Regions from separate parts of the Streptomyces sp. NPDC023723 genome, predicted to be linked through region 1. Evidence: riboswitches for the same ligand, from Rfam matches in the RefSeq annotation. Region 1 holds a riboswitch; the other holds the start of a gene.

Region 1 (5,454 bases):
CTTCGCCGGCTTCGAGACCACCGTCAACCTCATCGGCAACGGCACGTACGCCCTGCTCACCCACCCCGAACAGCGCCGCCGCCTCCAGGACTCCCTCGCCGCCGGGGAACGCGGCCTGCTGGCGACCGGCGTCGAGGAACTCCTGCGCTACGACGGCCCGGTGGAACTGGCCACCTGGCGGTTCGCCACCCGGCCGCTGACTCTCGCGGGCCAGGACATCGCCGTCGGCGACCCGGTGCTCGTCGTGCTCGCCGCCGCCGACCGGGACCCGGCCCGCTTCACCGACCCGGACACCCTCGACCTCGCCCGCCGGGACAGCCAGCACCTCGGCTACGGCCACGGCATCCACTACTGCCTGGGCGCCCCGCTGGCCCGCCTGGAGGGCCAGACCGCGCTCGCCACGCTCCTGACCCGGCTGCCCGACCTGCGTCTGGCCGCCGACCCGGCCGAACTGCGCTGGCGCGGCGGACTCATCATGCGCGGTCTGCGCATCCTGCCGGTGGCGTTCACCCCGGGCGCCGGGAACAGCTCGTCGCAGACGCAAAGGTGACACGCGCTCAGCTCTGTGATCTCCATGTGATCTACACGGCATGAACTTGTGATGAGTGATCGTATGCCTATACGTTCACGGATCAGCGCGGCACCGAGCACCAATCGCCGTGCGGGCCCTGCTGTCTTGTGAAAGGTCTCCGCATGCTCTCCGGGAACGGCCGACACCGTCGCCCCCGCCAGGCCCCGGCCCTGGTCGTCGCTGCCGGAGTCACCGGCTCCGCCATCGCGATCCCGCTCCTCGGAGCCACCGGCGCGCACGCGGCCGACGGTACGACCTGGGACCGTGTCGCCGAGTGCGAGACCGGCGGCGCGTGGAGCCAGAACGGCGGCAACGGCTACTACGGCGGTTTGCAGATGTCCCAGGAGGACTGGGAGGCGTACGGCGGCCTCGCCTACGCCACCAGCGCCGACCAGGCCAGCCGCTCCCAGCAGATCCGGGTGGCCGAGAAGCTTCTGGCGGCCCAGGGCATCGCCGCCTGGCCGACCTGCGGGCTGCTGGCGGGCCTGGACGGCAGCGCTTCGGACGATTCCTCCGAGTCCGCGACGTCGGACACGGACTCGGGTGATTCATCCAGTTCATCTGGTTCATCTGGTTCGTCTGATTCCTCCGCCTCGTCCGACGCGTCCGACTCGACCGGCTCCTCGGCTGACTCTTCGACCGGTTCCGGCTCCGACTCCGGTTCCGGCTCCGGCTCCTCGGCGTCCCCGTCGGCCACCGACTCCACGGACTCCAGCGACTCCGCCGACTCCACGGACAGTGGCGACGAATCGTCCAAGTCCGGCACATCGTCCGAATCCGCCTCCCCCACCGGCGAGGCGAGCGACGCGCCCACCACCAAGAGCGACACCGCGGGCATCGGTGACAGCGCCGACAACCTCGAACCCAGCCCCGGCACTTCGAGCCTCACCGACACCGGCGCCGGCCGGCACCGGGGCGGCAGCGCGGACGACGAGACGGCGAGCGGACGTTCGGAGTCGGCCTCCGGGCGGCACGCCTCGCGCGACGACGAGACGGCGCGGGACGCGGGCGACGGGACGTACACCGTGCGCGCCGGCGACAACCTCTGGGCCATCGCCGACTCCCTTGACCTCGCCGGGGGATGGTCCTCCCTCTATGCCGAGAACAAGGACACTGTCGGCGCCGATCCCGATCACATCCTGCCCGGTCAGAAGCTTGCGGTTGGGGTCGAACCGGTCGAAAAGCAGCGGTAGTTCGCGTCACGGTTCGGGCTGAATGTCCGTATTAAACGCCGTGAGAGATAGGTCTCAGAAGCCCTGATCGTCTTTGTAAATCCGCCCGGGTCCTGTCTACGGTCAGGACCGCTCGCCATCGCGGGCCCCGGCCGCCGCAACGCCGAATCCTGCCAGCGGCAGCCCGGGAACAGTCGTCGCGCAAGCGCCGAAGGCAGGAGCGGGGGACCCAAGGTAGGTGCCGCACCGGGCAGTTGAGCCGGAGCGGCTAGGGGTGAAGCCGTGTCCGCGCGTAATACGCAAGTGACACGGCCGGGCAACCGAACCGGCCCGAACCCGACAGCTCACCTCGCAGGCGTCGGTGAGGGGATCAACCATGCTGTTTTCCAGCAAGGGCAAGCACCGTCGTCCGTCCAAGGCCACTCGCGCCATCGCCATAGCCGGCGTGGCCGGTGCCGCCGTCGCCGTCCCGCTGATGGGGGCGGGCAGCGCCTCCGCCGCCTCCGAGTCCGAGTGGGACACCGTCGCCCAGTGCGAGTCCGGCGGCAACTGGTCCATCAACACCGGCAACGGCTACTACGGCGGCCTCCAGTTCTCCTCCTCCACCTGGTCGGCCTACGGCGGCACGCAGTACGCCTCCAGCGCCGACCAGGCCAGCAAGGACCAGCAGATCCAGGTCGCCGAGAAGGTCCTCGCGGCTCAGGGCAAGGGCGCCTGGCCGAGCTGCGGCACCGGCCTGTCGGGCGCCGGCGGCTACACCGGCTCCTCCGACGAGAGCCAGAGCAGCGGGTCCAGCAGCAGCTCCAGCGGCTCCAGCAGCTCCACCGAGACCCGTGAGACCCAGGAGCAGCCGGCCTCCCGCTCCCAGGAGCGTCCGGCGGCCGAGACCACGCAGCAGTCCGACAAGACCGTCACCACCCCGACCGGCAAGAAGGTCGAGAAGGGCGACGGCGAGTACAAGGTGGTCAAGGGCGACACCCTCAGCTCGATCGCCGGGGCGCACGACGTCGACGGCGGCTGGGCGAAGCTGTTCAAGCTGAACGGCGACATCGTCGACGACGCCGACCTGATCTACCCGGGCCAGCAGCTGCACCTCAGCTGAGGCTCGTCCCGACTCCCCGCCCCGGTGCGTGTTCCCCCGTACGCACCGGGGCGGGGCCATGTCCGGTTCGCGGCAGTCTTTTGTTCCGTTCGGAAACAATTTACTCTCGGTTCCGTACAACGGGTGGGTGACCGGCTGGCCGATCGCCCGGAGCCGGTTAGGCTCGGACCCGCAGAGCCGCTGCGTGCCGCGCACCCGCGTCACACAGATGCGTCACACCGAAGCGTCACATTGAAGAAGGAGATGCTCGTGCCGTCCATCGACGTCGTCGTAGCCCGGGAAATCCTGGACTCCCGAGGCAACCCCACGGTCGAGGTCGAGGTCGGCCTCGACGACGGCAGCACGGGTCGTGCCGCCGTTCCGTCCGGCGCCTCCACCGGTGCCTTCGAGGCCATCGAGCTGCGGGACGGCGACGCCAACCGCTACCTCGGCAAGGGTGTCGAGAAGGCCGTCCTCGCCGTCATCGAGCAGATCGGCCCGGAGCTGGTCGGCTACGACGCCACCGAGCAGCGGCTGATCGACCAGGCCATGTTCGACCTGGACGCCACCGACAACAAGGGCTCGCTCGGCGCCAACGCCATCCTCGGCGTCTCCCTGGCCGTCGCGCACGCCGCCTCCGAGGCGTCCGACCTGCCGCTGTTCCGCTACCTGGGCGGCCCGAACGCGCACCTGCTGCCCGTTCCGATGATGAACATCCTGAACGGCGGCTCGCACGCCGACTCCAACGTGGACATCCAGGAGTTCATGATCGCCCCGATCGGCGCGGAGTCCTTCTCCGAGGCGCTGCGCTGGGGCGCCGAGGTCTACCACACGCTGAAGAAGGTCCTGAAGAACAAGGGCCTGTCCACCGGTCTCGGCGACGAGGGCGGCTTCGCCCCGAACCTGGACTCCAACCGCGCCGCCCTCGACCTCATCCTCGAGGCGATCAAGGAAGCCGGTTACACCCCCGGCGAGCAGATCGCCCTCGCCCTGGACGTGGCCGCCTCCGAGTTCTACAAGGACGGCGTCTACTCCTTCGAGGGCAAGGAGCGCACCGCCGCCGAGATGACGGACTACTACGCCGAGCTGGTCGAGGCGTACCCGCTGGTCTCCATCGAGGACCCGCTGTTCGAGGACGACTGGGACGGCTGGAAGACCATCACCGAGCGCCTCGGCGACCAGGTCCAGCTGGTCGGCGACGACCTGTTCGTCACCAACCCGGAGCGCCTGGCCCGCGGCATCGAGGAGGGCGCGGCCAACGCGCTGCTGGTCAAGGTCAACCAGATCGGCTCGCTGACCGAGACGCTGGACGCCGTCGAGCTGGCCCAGCGCAACGGCTTCAAGTGCATGATGTCGCACCGCTCCGGCGAGACCGAGGACGTCACCATCGCCGACCTCGCCGTCGCCACCAACTGCGGCCAGATCAAGACCGGCGCCCCGGCCCGCTCCGAGCGCGTCGCCAAGTACAACCAGCTGCTGCGTATCGAGGAGATCCTCGACGACGCCGCGGTGTACGCCGGCCGCAGCGCGTTCCCCCGGTTTCGCTCTGCGAACCAGTAGGGACCGCAAGGGCTGAGCAGCCTCTTAAGCGCAGCGTCGTACGTACGTCCCCGTACCCGGTCCCGTACCGTGTGCGGGGACGTACGCGCGTGCACGGGAGGCGGAAGAGCGATGGCCGTGAAGGACCGGGACCGTTTCTCCACCACGACCCGCATCCGGGCGCTGGGGGAGCAGACGGCGGCCCGGGTCTACCGCTCGCAGACCAAGCGGCAGGCCCGCCGCTCCCGGCTGACCGGCCGGGCGGCGCTGCTGGTGATGGTGATCTGCTCCCTGGTCGTGGTGCTCGCCTACCCGATACGGCAGTACGTCGCCCAGCGCGCCGAGATCGCCGACCTCCAGCGCGAGAAGCAGCAGGCCCGGCAGCGGGTCGAGGACCTGCGCGACCTCAAGGCCCGCTGGCAGGACGACGCCTACGCCGAGCAGCAGATCCGGTTGCGGCTGCACTATGTGATGCCGGGGGAGACGGGCTTCGTCGTCATCGACCCGGGCACGGCGAAGCAGTCCCGGGCCGGTCTCGGCGCGGCCGGCCGGCCCTGGTACCGCACCGTCTGGGACGGGGTCGACAAGGCCGACGCCGCCACCAGCCACCACCAGTAGGACCCACAGGAAGACCGACAGAAGCCAGTCATGCACACGCCCCCGCCGCCCACCCCGCGCACCGAGCCCACCGACGCGGACGTCGAGGCGTTCCGGCAGCAGCTCGGCCGTCCGCCGCGCGGCCTGCGCGCGATCGCGCACCGGTGCCCCTGCGGGCAGCCGGACGTCGTGGAGACCGCCCCGAGGCTGCCCGACGGGACACCGTTCCCGACGCTGTACTACCTGACGTGCCCGAAGGCCGCCTCCGCGATCGGCACCCTTGAGGCAAACGGGGTGATGAAGGAGATGACCGAGCGGCTCGCCACCGACCCGGAGCTGGCCGCCGGGTACCGCGCCGCGCACGAGGACTACATCCGGCGTCGCGACGAGATCGAGGAGCTGACCGGTTTCCCGAGCGCGGGCGGCATGCCGGACCGGGTCAAGTGCCTGCACGTCCTGGTCGCCCACTCGCTGGCCGCCGGGCCCGGGGTGAA
Region 2 (5,454 bases), on a different contig from region 1:
TCCCGCCACTGCGCCCGCCCCGCGCCCCACCGCCGGAGGCGCTCGCTCTCGGCGTACCGGCGGCGGGAACTTCTCCGCTGCTCCGCGCGCTTGCATACAGTGGCAGGATCGGTAGGAATTCCGCAGTTCCGACCAGTGATTCGGTTCGGACCAGTGATTCCACCCAAGGTTTCCGCGAGCGAAGGGACGTACATGCCCATGGGTCACACGGCCACCGCCGAGGCAGGCTCCGGCGGGCTGACAGCGACCGAGTACCGCCTGGCCAACGGCCTGCGCGTGGTGCTCTCCGAGGACCACCTGACCCCGGTCGCGGCGGTGTGCCTCTGGTACGACGTCGGCTCCCGCCACGAGGTCAAGGGCCGTACCGGTCTGGCTCACCTTTTCGAGCACCTGATGTTCCAGGGCTCCGCCCAGGTCACGGGCAACGGCCACTTCGAACTGGTGCAGGGCGCCGGCGGCTCCCTCAACGGCACCACCAGCTTCGAGCGCACCAACTACTTCGAGACCATGCCCACCCACCAGCTGGAGCTCGCCCTCTGGCTGGAGGCCGACCGCATGGGCTCGCTGCTCGCCGCCCTCGACGACGAGTCGATGGAGAACCAGCGCGACGTCGTCAAGAACGAACGCCGCCAGCGCTACGACAACGTGCCCTACGGCACCGCGTTCGAGAAGCTGACCGCCCTCGCCTACCCGGCGGGCCACCCCTACCACCACACCCCGATCGGCTCCATGGCCGACCTGGACGCGGCCACCCTGGAGGACGCCCGCGCGTTCTTCCGTACGTACTACGCGCCCAACAACGCGGTGCTGTCCGTGGTCGGCGACATCGACCCCGAGCAGACCCTCGCCTGGGTGGAGCGGTACTTCGGCTCCATCGCCTCGCACGACGGCAAGCCCGCCCCCCGGGACGGCGCGCTGCCCGAGGTGATGGGCGAGCAGGTGCGCGAGGTCGTCGAGGAGGAGGTCCCGGCCCGCGCCCTGATGGCCGCCTACCGCCTGCCGCACGACGGCACGCGCGCGTGCGACGCCGCCGACCTGGCGCTCACCGTCCTCGGCGGCGGCGAGTCCTCCCGCCTCTACAACCGCCTGGTGCGCCGCGACCGCACCGCTGTGGCGGCCGGCTTCGGCCTGCTGCGGCTGGCCGGCGCCCCCTCGCTCGGCTGGCTGGACGTGAAGACCTCCGGTGACGTCGAGGTGCCGGTCATCGAGGCCGCCATCGACGAGGAGCTGGCCCGGTTCGCCGAGCAGGGCCCCACCGCCGAGGAGATGGAGCGGGCCCAGGCCCAGCTGGAGCGCGAGTGGCTGGACCGGCTCGGCACGGTCGCCGGACGCGCCGACGAACTGTGCCGCTACGCCGTCCTGTTCGGCGACCCGCAGCTCGCCCTGACCGCCGTACAGCGCGTCCTGGAGGTGACGCGGGAGGAGGTCCAGGAGGTCGCCAAGGCCCGCCTGCGCCCCGACAACCGCGCGGTGCTCGTCTACGAGCCCACCGCCCCGGCGGCCGACGCCGACGACGCCACCGACGAGAACGAGGAGGCGGCCAAGTGACCGAGCTGGCCACCATGGAATTCCACCCGCGGCCGCAGGCCGGCGAGCCCAGGCCCTGGGCCTTCCCGGCCCCCGGGCGCGGCACCCTCGGCAACGGTCTGACGCTGCTGCGCTGCGACCGCCCCGGCCAGCAGGTGGTGGCCGTCGAGGTGTTCCTGCGGGCGCCGCTGGACGCCGAACCGGCCGGCCTGGACGGGGTCGCCACCATCATGGCGCGGGCCTTCTCCGAGGGCACCGACAAGCACACCGCCGAGGAGTTCGCCGCCGAACTGGAGCGCTGCGGGGCCACCCTGGACGCGCACGCCGACCACCCCGGCGTCCGCCTCAGCCTCGAAGTGCCGGTCTCCCGCCTCGCCAAGGCACTCGGTCTGGTCGCCGACGCGCTCAGGGCGCCCGCGTTCGCCGACAGCGAGATCGAGCGCCTGGTGCGCAACCGGCTCGACGAGATCCCGCACGAGCTGGCCAACCCCGCGCGCCGGGCCGCCAAGGAGCTCTCCAAGGAGCTGTTCCCGGCGGACTCCCGGATGTCCCGCCCGCGCCAGGGCACCGAGGAGACGGTCGCCGGCATCGACTCGGCGGCCGTCCGCGCCTTCTACGAGAAGCACGTACGCCCCGCCACCGCCACCGCCGTGGTGGTCGGCGACCTCACCGGTGTCGACCTCGACGCGCTGCTCGCCGACACCCTCGGCTCGTGGACCGGCTCGGCCGCCGAGCCGCGCCCGGTGCCCCCGGTGACCGCCGACGACACCGGCCGGGTCGTCATCGTGGACCGCCCCGGCTCGGTGCAGACGCAGCTGCTGATCGGCCGCACCGGCCCGGACCGGCACGACAGCGTCTGGGCCGCGCAGGTGCTCGGCACGTACTGCCTGGGCGGCACCCTCACCTCCCGCCTGGACCGGGTCCTGCGCGAGGAGAAGGGCTACACCTACGGCGTCCGGTCCTTCGGTCAGGTGCTGCGGTCCGCGCCCGACGGCACCGGTGCCGCGATGCTCGCCATCAGCGGCTCCGTCGACACCCCGAACACCGGGCCGGCCCTCGACGACCTGTGGAAGGTGCTGCGCACGCTCGCCGAGGACGGCCTCACCGACGCCGAGCGGGACGTCGCCGTGCAGAACCTGGTGGGCGTCGCGCCGCTGAAGTACGAGACGGCGGCGGCCGTCGCGGGCACCCTGGCCGACCAGGTCGAGCAGTACCTGCCCGACGACTACCAGGCGACGCTGTACCAGCGGCTCGCCGCGACCGGCACGGTGGAGGCCACCGCGGCGGTGGTCAACGCCTTCCCGGTGGACCGCCTGGTGACCGTCCTGGTGGGCGACGCGGCGCAGATCAAGGCGCCGGTCGAGGCGCTCGGCATCGGCGAAGTCACGGTCGTCGGCGCCGAGTAGCGGCACGCGCGCGCGGGGCGGCTCCGGTGACTGTTCTGTCACCGGAGCCGCCCTATGTCCGAATGGGGCGAATTCATCCGGAGGTTGCCTGTCTGCCCTGTGGGATGAGCAACAAAAACCCCGTTGCGTTTGAGTCTTGAACGGACGCCCGCTTAGCGTCTCCCCGGCTGTTCGTCAGGCAGTGCGCCGCACCCGCGGCACCGGACAGTCATCGCCGAGTCCCCGTACGGCGCGAGCCAGGGGAGCCGGGGACCCATCGTCCCTGGGGTGAATCGGACACCCGCGCGGAGGCGAGGGGGTCCGTAGGAGACCTTCCTGCTCCGAACCCGTCAGCTAACCCGGTAGGCGAGAGGGAAGGAAAGGACCAGCCTCTACATGGCGTTCACGCGCGCCACCGGGAAGCACCGTCGTCCCGGCCGGATCCACCGCAGCACCGTCCGCGCGGCGGGTGTCGCGACCCTCACCACCACCGGCGTCCTGGGCACCCTCGCGGCCCCCGCGCTGGCCGCCGAGCCGTCCCCCGAGGACACCGGCCTCACCCCGGTCATCACCCTCGGCGACTCCGTGGCCCAGGAGGTCGGCGCCCAGGCGGACGCCCAGCGGCAGGCCGCCGAGGACGCCGCCGCCCGGGAGAAGGCCGAGGCGGACGCCCGGCAGCGGGCCGCCGAGGCCGCCGAGCAGGCCCGCGAGGCCAAGGAGCGCGCCGCCCGCGCGGCCGAGCGCAAGCGCCTGACCACCTACGTGGCGCCCGTCAGCGGCTCCTACGTCTCCACCGCCTACCGGGCCAGCAGCGGCCTGTGGTCCTCCGGCACCCACACCGGCATCGACTTCCACGCCGCGTCCGGCACCGCCGTCCACGCGGTCGGCGCCGGTACCGTCGTCGAGGCCGGCTGGGGCGGCGCGTACGGCAACCAGGTCGTGATCAAGATGCACGACGGTACGTACACGCAGTACGGCCACCTGTCGTCCATCGGGGTCTCGGTCGGCCAGACGGTCGACCCCGGCGAGCAGATCGCCCGCTCCGGCGCGACCGGCAACGCCACCGGGCCGCACCTGCACTTCGAGGCCCGCACCGGCCCGGAGTACGGCTCGGACATCGACCCCGTGGCCTACCTGCGCTCCCACGGTGTCACCGTCTGACCCCGCACGCCCCTTCGAAAGCCCCGGCTCCCCGAGCCGGGGCTTTCGGCGTTAAAGGTGACCAAAAACAGCCCAAGAACAGCCACCGAAACCGACCCCCCATCGGAAAGTGCGGCGCATTGCAATAGAGTCACTGAACACGCGTCAATCGTCGACGTTTCACGGGGATTAAAGCGGAGGTCGGTCATGCGTATTCCGGCGCACTCGGTATGCACGGCGATCCGGGACGACATCGTCGCCGGTGTCTACGAGCGCGGCAGCCGGCTCACCGAGGAACTGCTCGCCCGCCGCTACGGCGTCTCCCGCGTCCCGGTGCGCGAGGCCCTGCGGACCCTGGAGGCCGAGGGCTTCGTGGTGACCCGGCGGCACGCGGGCGCGTGCGTGGCCGAACCGACCGAGCAGGAGGCCGCCGACCTGCTGGAGATGCGGCTGCTGCTGGAACCGCTCGGCGCCGCCCGGGCCGCCCAGCGGCGCAGCGAGGCCCATCTGAAGGTGCTGCGCGGCCTGGTGCGGCTGGGCCAGGAGCGGGCCAGGCGGGGCAACAGCGACGACCTGCGCTCGCTGGGCGGCTGGTTCCACGAGACGCTCGCCCAGGCGGCCGGCAGCGCGTCCCTGACCACGACGCTGACCCAGCTGCGGCACCGGATCGCCTGGATGTACGCGGTGGAGGCGCCGGCCAGCCCGGCGGACACCTGGGCGGAGCACGGCGCGATCGTCGACGCGGTGGCCCGGGGCGACGGCGAGCGGGCCCGGTCGCTCACCGCGCTGCACACCGAGCGGTCCACGGCCGCGCACCGGCTGCGCTTCGCCCCGGCCGCCGACCGCGCGGAGCGTGTGAGGAACTCGCAACGTGCCGTAAACATGCCGAGCCTGCGTCATTAACACGGCCGCCGTATACAAAGAGGAGCTATTCGGCGAGACCTCGGCGAGGTCTATTTCCGCTGCCTATTTGCCGTGACCCGGCGGATGTTTTCGCCAGCGGTCCGGTGAATTACCGGCGTCCGGGTGCGGAAATGCGGAAGCCGTGCCGTCCCCGAAGGGTTGGCACGGCTTGACCGTGCTGCGCGCGGTGGCTCAGACGGTCTCCGGAAGCTCCTCGAGCCCCTCGGCGACCAGCTTCGCCAGCCGCTCCAGCGCGGCGTCCGCGCCCTCGGCGTCCGAGGCCAGGACGACCTCCTCGCCGCCCTGCGCGCCCAGCCCCAGCACGGCCAGCATGGAGGCCGCGTTGACGGGGGTGCCGTCGGCCTTGGCGATCGTCACCGGCACACCGGTGGCCGTGGCGGCCCGGACGAAGATGGAGGCGGGGCGGGCGTGGAGACCCTCGGCCCAGCCGACGTTGACGCGGCGCTCAGCCATGTGTTGCTGCCCTTCAGGTGATCAG

The links. Region 1 has a riboswitch for cyclic di-AMP ahead of AB0G32_RS02345 (transglycosylase family protein). Riboswitches for the same ligand answer to the same signal wherever they lie in the genome.
Positions count from the first base shown of each region.
Region 2: it holds a riboswitch for cyclic di-AMP, as region 1 does, so the genes downstream of both, AB0G32_RS16325 (M23 family metallopeptidase) here and AB0G32_RS02345 (transglycosylase family protein) in region 1, are expected to answer to the same signal.

Region 1 is NZ_JBFAAP010000001.1:488,576-494,029, forward strand. Features, by position in the region: partial or broken gene AB0G32_RS02335 (cytochrome P450) at 1-550, shown strand, start outside; gene AB0G32_RS02340 (transglycosylase family protein) at 694-1,764, shown strand; cyclic di-AMP (ydaO/yuaA leader) riboswitch at 1,940-2,116, shown strand; gene AB0G32_RS02345 (transglycosylase family protein) at 2,120-2,845, shown strand; gene eno (phosphopyruvate hydratase) at 3,095-4,384, shown strand; gene AB0G32_RS02355 (septum formation initiator family protein) at 4,496-4,981, shown strand; gene AB0G32_RS02360 (DUF501 domain-containing protein) at 5,012-5,454, shown strand, end outside.
Region 2 is NZ_JBFAAP010000012.1:90,131-95,584, forward strand. Features, by position in the region: gene AB0G32_RS16315 (pitrilysin family protein) at 193-1,548, shown strand; gene AB0G32_RS16320 (pitrilysin family protein) at 1,545-2,933, shown strand; cyclic di-AMP (ydaO/yuaA leader) riboswitch at 3,136-3,296, shown strand; gene AB0G32_RS16325 (M23 family metallopeptidase) at 3,309-4,073, shown strand; gene AB0G32_RS16330 (GntR family transcriptional regulator) at 4,260-4,955, shown strand; gene AB0G32_RS16335 (HPr family phosphocarrier protein) at 5,148-5,429, opposite strand.